One region of the Streptomyces sp. NPDC103540 genome, then DNA from elsewhere that is predicted to be linked to it. Evidence: riboswitches for the same ligand, from Rfam matches in the RefSeq annotation. Region 1 holds a riboswitch; the other holds the start of a gene.

Region 1 (4,107 bases):
ACGTCCACCCGCCCGGCGAGCCCGAGCAGGGTGCCGAGGGTGGCCAGGGACCTCTCGTAGTCGTTGATCCAGATGTTGCGGCCGTTGACGACGCCGGCCACCAGGCGCTTGCCCGGCAGTCCGCCGGCCGCCGCGAGGTCGTCGAGGTTGGCGGCGCCCGACTCGGTGAAGTCCAGGGCCAGGCCCTCGATCGGCGCCTTGGCCAGGACGGGCAGGGCGTCGCCGAGCCGCCCGAAGTACGAGGCGACCAGCAACTTCGGGCGCTCTTCGGCGCCGCCGAGGTCGCGGTAGGCGCGGGCGGCGGCGTTCAGTTCGGCCGGGGTGCGGTCCTGGACGAGCGCCGGCTCGTCCAGCTGGACCCATTCGGCGCCGGCGCCGCGCAGGTCGGCCAGGACCTCGGCGTAGACGGGCAGCAGCCGGTCGAGGAGGGTGATCGGCTGGAAGTCGTCGGCCACGCCGGGTGCGGGCTTGGCCAGCAGCAGGTAGGTGACGGGGCCGACGAGGACCGGGCGGGCGGTGTGGCCGAGGGCGAGGGCCTCGCGCAGCTCGGCGACCTGCTTGGCGGAGTCGGCGGTGAAGACGGTGTCGGGGCCGAGCTCGGGCACCAGGTAGTGGTAGTTCGAGTCGAACCACTTGGTCATTTCGAGCGGGGCGACGTCCTGCGTGCCCCGGGCCATCGCGAAGTACCCGTCGAGGGCGTCGGCCTCGACGGCCGCGCGGTGCCGCGCGGGGACGGCGCCGACCATGACGCTGGTGTCCAGGACGTGGTCGTAGTACGAGAAGTCCCCGGAGGGCACCTCGTGGACACCGGCCTCGGCCAACTGCCGCCAGTTCGAGCGGCGCAGTTCGCGGGCGGTCTCCCCGAGGGCCTCGGCGGTGACGCGGCCCTTCCAGTAGCCCTCGACGGCCTTCTTCAGTTCCCGGTCCTGCCCCTGGCGGGGGTAGCCGTACACGGTGGCGCGTGTCGCCTCGGCTGCGGGCCTGTCTGTCACGGAACTCTCCTTCGCGAGATGTGTCCACAACATCCCGGACGACGGGACGCGGACGCGAAGGGACGACAGGACGCGCGGACCACGCCGCGGGGAAACACACCGCACGTGCCGCTCGTCGTGTACGCCGACCCGCCCACGAGGTCACCGGGATGTCCGCCCGCGGAATACGTCCGCGTGCGGGCAACGGGCAGGTCTTCGGACTCGCGGGCACGCCTGCCGGTCTCCCGGCGGGCACCTACTGGCCGTCGCTTCCCAGGACCGTTGTCCGGTCCCAGTGCGTATGACGGCGGTCGTTCCCGCTCACCGCTGCGGGGCAGTCCCGGATTCCCACCGGGTTCCCTCTTACGACGCATCCCGCCTGGCGGACGGGGCGAACCAGCTGCCCGGTCAGAGTACGGTCCGCCGTGCGCGCACGCGGCGCGCGTCTCGCCATGCGGACGGTGAGATGAGACACGGCCCCGGCATCCCGGTGCCGCGGCCGCCGTCCCGCCGCCCGTGCGGGCGGGGCGGCACGCGGACGGGGCGGGCAGCGGCACCACCCGCTGCCCGCCCCCGCACCGCGGCGCGCCGGACCCTCGGCCGGCGGCCCCGCGCCGGGCCCCTCAGCCCGGCCGTCCGGGCTCCTCGACCCGGTCGTACACGTGGAACCCGCGGCCGGTCTTGCGACCGAGCAGCCCCGCCTCCACCATCCGCGACAGCAGCGGCGGCGGTGCGTACAGGGGTTCCTTGAACTCGGCGTGGAGCGACTCGGCGATGGCGGCGACCGTGTCCAGTCCGATCAGGTCCGCGAGCTTCAGCGGACCCATGGGATGGGCGCAGCCCAGCTCCATGCCGAGGTCGACGTCCGAGGCACTGGCGTGGCCCGACTCCGTCATCCGGATCGCGGCCAACAGGTAGGGGACCAAGAGGGCGTTGACGACGAAGCCCGCACGGTCCCGGGAGTGGATCACCGTCTTGCCCAGGGTCCGCGTCGCGAAGTCCGTCACGGCCGTGACGGTGTCCGGCGCGGTGTGCAGGGTCGTCACGACCTCCACGAGCGGCAGGACCGGCACGGGGTTGAAGAAGTGCAGGCCGACGACGCGGTCGGCGCGACCGGCGGTGGCCATGCCGAGGCGCATCACGGGGATCGACGAGGTGTTCGTGGCGAGGACCGCCCGCGGATCCTCGACGACCTTGTCGAGCGCGGCGAACACCCCCGCCTTCGCCCCGGCGTCCTCGGGGACGGCCTCGACGACCAACTGCCGGTCCGCGAGATCGCCGAGGTCAGCGACGGCCGTGACCCGTTCGAGCGCCGACTCGGCGGAGATCCGGTCGAGCCCGCCCCGCTGCACCGCCCGTTCGAGGGAGACGGCGATCCGCTCCCGGGCGGCGCGGGCCGCGACCGCGTCCACCTCGCACAGCACGGTGTCGAGCCCGGCCCGCGCGCAGACCTCGGCGATGCCCGCGCCCATCCGTCCGCCGCCGACGACGCCCACGCGCCGCACGTCCCCGCTCACGCCCGACGCTCCGCGAGCCGCACGAGGTGGCGGCTGTAGGCCCCGGGCGTGAAGAACAGCGGCAGTTCGCAGGCCAGCGCCGTCCGCTCGAACAGCTCCCGGACCTCGTCCAACGCCGCCCACGGGTACTGGGCGCCCAACGCCGTGAGTTCCTCCTCCAGCAGGCGCAGCACCGTCTCGCGGTCGACGACCCGGTGGCGCAGCCACTGCCAGACCTGGACGCGGGCGATCTCGGCGGTGGCGGCGTCCTCCATCAGCCCGTCGAGGGCGACGGCCCCCCGACCGCGCAGCCAGGCGTCGAAGTACCGCAGCGCGACGGCGATGTTGGTGCGTACGCCGATCTCGGTCGGCGGCCCGCCGATCCGTCGTACGCAGAGCAGGTCGGAGACCGTCACCCGTACGTCCTCACGGGTGCGGTCGAGCTGGTGCGGCCGGTCGCCGAGCACCCCGTCGAACACCTCGCGGCACACGGGCACCAGAGCGGGGTGGGCCACCCACGAGCCGTCGAAGCCGTCCTCGGCCTCCCGCTCCTTGTCCAGGCGGACCTTGGCGAGCGCCGCCTCGTGGGCCGCCGGGTCCTTGGCCGGCACCTGCGCGGCCATGCCGCCGATGGCGTGCGCGCCCCGCTTGTGGCAGGTCGCCACGAGCAGCTCGGTGTACGCCCGCATGAAGGGGGCGGTCATGGTCACCCGGGCCCGGTCGGGCAGCAGGAAGTCGGTGCGGTGGCCGAAGGTCTTGATCAGGCTGAACAGGTAGTCCCAGCGGCCCGCGTTGAGGCCGGAGGAGTGCTCGCGCAGTTCGTGGAGGATCTCCTCCATCTCGAACGCGGCGGTGATCGTCTCGATGAGGACGGTGGCCCGGATCGTGCCCCGGGGGATGCCCAGCAGCTCCTGCGCGAGGAGGAACACGTCGTTCCACAGGCGGGCCTCGTAGCGGTTCTCCAGCTTGGGGAGGTAGAAGTACGGGCCGTGGCCGGCGTCGATCTGGCGCCGCGCGCAGTGGAAGAAGTAGAGGCCGAAGTCGACGAGCGGGGCGGGCACGGGGCGGCCGTCGAAGGACAGGTGTTCCTCGTCCAGGTGCCAGCCACGCGGCCGGACGACGATGGTGGCGAGCCGTTCGGGGTCGGCGAGGCGGTACTCCCGACCGTCCTCGGAGGTGAAGTCGATCCGTCGCTCGATCGCGTCGAGGAGGGTCAGTTGCCCGCCGATCACGTTGTCCCAGGTGGGGGCGGTGGCGTCCTCGAAGTCGGCCATCCACACGCACGCCCCGGAGTTGAGGGCGTTGACGGCCATGCGCCGCTCCGGCGGGCCGGTGATCTCCACCCGTCGGTCGGTCAGCCCGGGCGCCGGCGGGGCGACCCGCCACGAGGGGTCGTCCCGTACCGCCGAGGTGACCAGCGGGAAGTCGAGCGGGGAGCCCGAGGCGAGGCGGATGGCCTGGCGGCGGCGTTCCTTGAGGAGTTCCGCGCGCCGGTCGCCGAAGGCCGAGGCGAGCCGGCCGAGGAACTCCAGGGCGGCGGGGGTGAGGATCTCGTCGTGGCGGTCTCCGGGGGCCGCGAGGACGCGGGGGAGGGGATGGGCCGGTGCGCTGGTGGTCATCGGGTGCTCCTGGGCTGGGAC
Region 2 (4,107 bases), on a different contig from region 1:
ATCACCACGGTCGCTCTCGGTCTCGCCCTCGCCACCGCTCCGGCCGTGGCCGAGGCCGCCCCCAAGCCGAACACGAACGCGGCCGTCAAGGTCAAACTCACCGTCCAGGGCCCGAACGGGCTCCTGTTCAAGGGCAAGATCAAGACCAAGGGGCACGACGTCACGACCGCCACCGGCGGCACCCACAAGTGCGACGGGACCAACGGCGGGGCCAACCCCTCCAAGGTCCCCACCCCGACGGCGGCCCTCGACGACGCGGCCCGCCTCAACCACTTCGCCTGGGACGGCACCTGGTACGCATCCTTCGACGACTTCTCCGTCGACACGATAAAGAACGTCAGCGGTGGCGGATCCGCCTACTGGAGCATCTCCGTCAACGGCGCCCCCACCCCGGTCGGCGGCTGCCAGTTCAAGATCAACGCGGGTGACGAGGTCGCCTTCACCTGGACGTCCTTCTAGTCCTCGCCCCTCGGACACGCACGACGTGTCCGACTGCCTTCCGATCGCCCGTCGGGCCTGCTCGGCGCGCTGGTTCCAGCGCGCCGAGCAGGCCCTTCGTCGACTGCCGGCGAGCGGTCAGGCGCCCCACCGCAGGGCGATGGTGTCGCCCACGTTGATGACCTTGTCGCGGGCGGCGCCGGCGAAGGAGGAGCCGTCCACGCTCACCTTCCACGTGTTGGAGCCGCTGTTGGTCTTGCCGTTGATCGCCGTGACGGCCCCGGTGCCGGACGACGGCGTGACGCCGGTGACGCAACCGGACGGAGCGGCGGAGGTGACCGCCGCGTTGAGGACGTCACCGAGGGTGGTGGTCGCAGCGGTCGGGGTGAAGGACACCGAGCAGACCTTGAGGCCGCCCGCGCCGTCGTCGATCGTCACCGCCAGCTTCGTCGCCGTCCCCGCGGTGAAGGTGGATTGGGCGACCCACTGCGGGGCTCCGGGGGTGACCGGGACGGGCGGGGCGGTGGTGAAGCCGCCGCCCGCGACCGCGCGCAGCGCGTCGATGGAGGCGTACGCGGTCGGGGTGGTGTCGGACGGCTTGTACTTGAAGCCGCCGGCGGGGTTGTACTGGTTGGCGATGAGGAAGTCGATCGGGGTCTTGCCGCTGCCGGTGAGGAAGTCGCCGGTCTGCGGGTTGAAGCCGCAGGCGTTCAACCCGGCCACGCCCCAGCCGTTGGAGCTGGTGTTGACCCCGTAGAGGGAGTTGAAGGCGCCGCTGCCGGAGACGAGGGTGCTCTTGAGGAAGTTCTTCGCCTGGACGACGTCGGTGTCGGTGTTGGGGACGCCGGAGGCGCACAGGGCGGCCATGGCGGCGCCGGTCATGTCGACGTCGCTCGCCGAGTTCAGGACGGTGGGATTGCCCTCGGCCTTGTTGAAGGTCCACCCGCCGTCCACGTGCTGGTTGGCCCGGATGCGGGTGACCATGGAGTCCGTCAGCGCCTGCGGCACCCGCTTCGCGCCGCCCTGGGTCTTGGCGCCACCCAGCGCGAGGGCGGCGAAGACCGTGCCGTTGAAGTTCCCGGACGGGCCGAAGTAACCGGCCTCGGCGGTCTGCCAGTAGGAGTAGATGTTGGCTATCAGGTTGCGGGAGGCCGAGACGCGGGCCGGATCGATGCCGGCAGCGTACGCGTTGAGGGCGCCGCGCTCGTAGTCGGTGACCACCGGGGAGGCCTGCGGCCAGCCCGCCGTCGACAGCAGGTTGCGGTAGACGGTGCGGGCGTTCTTGGTGGTGTCGCCGCCCGGGTAGACGTCGGCGACGGCCGTGCCGGTGGCCGCGAAGGCCGTGAACGCCCACTCGTTGGACAGTCCCGCGCCCGCGTACGAACCGTCGGCGGCCTGGAGGGACTTGAGGTATGCCACACCGTTCGTCTTGGACGTGGCGATCTGGGCGGGCGAGGAGGTGGCGAAGGCGGGCAGCGCGGTGAGGACGAGCGCGCCCAGCGCGGCGGGCACCGCCAGGGTGAGACGGCGGGAGGAGGTGCGGGTACGGGTACGGGACATGGCCTGCTCCTGGAATGGGGGACGCCGACCAGGCCGTGGCTCGGGCGGGCGGGCGGCCCGGAGCTCGGCGGCGGCCGTCCGATCGCGTGGTACGGCTTGTGATGTGCCTCGCCGCATGGGCATTCGGGCTCGGGACGGCCCCCTGCCGTCCCACACCGCTGCGCGTCAGCCCCGGATTCGCGCCGGGTTCCCCCATGTGGCAGCCCAGGACGCTACCCGAGTGATCAAGGGTCCGCCAGCCGCCGTACCCGGCACGGGCAGGAGCGGCCGACGGTGTGTCACATGAGACGCAGACCACCTTGACGCTGTCTTTATCCGCGTGTTCCACTCCGACTGATAAGCACTCAGCTCCAGGGGAAGCCGGTCGAAATCCGGCGCTGACCCGCAACCGTAGGCCCGGCACCGTCCGGGCGAGTCGGAATGCCTGGAGCCAGGTTTTTGCAGCGAGAGACGCCGTCGCGGACTACGGCGTGGTTCGAACGGCTTCCCTTCCCCGTGTACCCCACGGGCCGCGGAGGCCCTTTTCGCCACGCACTGGTCCGCCCGGCCGACACGAGGGGCCGTGGTGGGGACCGCACAGCAATCAGAGCGACACCTGGGGAGCACGGGGCTGTTGTCGCTCATGTCAGCGGCGCTGCTGACCTTGGCCGCCGCGAGCGCCGCCTTCGTGGGCGGCACGGGGCCCGCCACGGCCGACCCGATCGAGCGGTGCACCGCCACCACCGGCGCGATCGTCGCCGTGGACTTCGCCCCGTTCGGCGGCAGGGTGGAGAAGGGCTGCGACACCACTCCCACCACCGGCTACGAGCTGCTCCAGACGGCCGGCTTCAGCATGACGGGCACCGTGCACGACGGTCCCGCCTTCCTCTGCCGCATCGGCAAGGGCACGGGTACGCAGTACCCCACGCCGGAAAGGGAAGCCTGCGTCCTGACCCCGCAGGCCACCGCCTACTGGTCGTACTGGACGGCCTCGCCGGGGCAGCGCAAGTGGTCCTACAGCCAGCTGGGAGCCATGGCCCGCAAGCCCAAGCCCGGCGACGTCGAGGCCTGGGTCTACGGCGGCACCGACGTCGGCGGCGGCACGAAGGGGCAGCCGTCCTTCACCCCCGACGACGTACGCGGCTACACCACCCCCGACCCGACCGTCCCGACGGCCCCGCCCAAGGTGCCCGCCGGCCGGATCGACGTCCCCGCCGCCACGCGCTGGGTCACCGGGACGCTCAAGGAAGGCGACCGCGTCGTCGACGAGGGCTCCACCACCCCGAACCACCTCCTCACCACCGAGGCCGTCTTCGCCCTCGTGGCGGCGGACCGCAAGAGCCCCGTGGCCAGGAAGATCGCCGATTTCCTCGACACGCCCGCGCAGACCGACGCGTACGCCTACCCGGCCGGCAAGGACGCGATCCCGGACGCCACCGCGGCGGCCCGGCTCGCGCTGGTCGCGGAGGCCACCGGCAAGGATCCTCGCGCGTTCGGCGGGCACGACCTGCTCGGCGACCTCGTGAAGTACGCCTGCCCCCGCGACATCGGGGACGGCGAGAGGGTCGAAGGCTGCTTCACCAAGGGCGACTTCCGTACCACCGGTCAGGCCGACGCCCAGGCCATGGCCGTCATCGCCCTGGTCAACGCCGGTGTGACGCCGCCGGCCGGCTCGGTGGCCCGACTGGCGGCCCTCCAGTGCGAGGACGGCGGGTTCACCAGCATCCTCATCCGGCCCGGAAGCCCGGGATGCGAGAGCGAGGCCGGCGCCACCGGTCTGCTCACCCTGGCCCTGGAGCGGGGCGGCGGCCACGAGGCGGTGCTCCAGAAGGCCCGCAACTACCTGAAGCGGTCGCAGCTGCCCACCGGCGCCTGGCCCGCCGTCTACTACGAGACGACCGGCAACCCGACCGCCACCGCCTGGGCCGCCCAGGCGCTGCGCGCCCTCGGGGACGAGAGGTTCGCGGACGCCGGCGTCTCCTGGCTGGCCAAGCGGCAGTTGGCGACGGGCGGATTCGGGTTCGGCGAGGACGACACCGAGCCCAGGCTGTACCCCACCGCGACCGCCGCCCTCGCGGGCGCCGGCAGCGATCTCGCCGCCGTGACCGCCAAGCCGGCCACACCGCCGAC

What was found. A riboswitch is a leader RNA that binds a small molecule or an ion and turns the genes downstream of it on or off. The one in region 1 is predicted to bind cobalamin.
Region 2: linked by a shared signal. The riboswitch ahead of ACZ6ZI_RS22495 (prenyltransferase/squalene oxidase repeat-containing protein) and the one ahead of metE (5-methyltetrahydropteroyltriglutamate--homocysteine S-methyltransferase) in region 1 are both predicted to bind cobalamin.

The regions. Positions count from the first base shown of each region.
Region 1 covers NZ_JBVJMA010000002.1:229,677-233,783, reverse strand. The annotation lists gene metE (5-methyltetrahydropteroyltriglutamate--homocysteine S-methyltransferase) at 1-992, opposite strand, end outside; cobalamin riboswitch at 1,162-1,387, opposite strand; gene ACZ6ZI_RS05665 (3-hydroxybutyryl-CoA dehydrogenase) at 1,595-2,488, opposite strand; gene aceB (malate synthase A) at 2,485-4,086, opposite strand.
Region 2 covers NZ_JBVJMA010000009.1:98,387-102,493, forward strand. The annotation lists gene ACZ6ZI_RS22490 (DUF4430 domain-containing protein) at 1-459, shown strand, start outside; gene ACZ6ZI_RS22495 (prenyltransferase/squalene oxidase repeat-containing protein) at 577-1,998, opposite strand; cobalamin riboswitch at 2,099-2,227, opposite strand; gene ACZ6ZI_RS22500 (prenyltransferase/squalene oxidase repeat-containing protein) at 2,621-4,107, shown strand, end outside.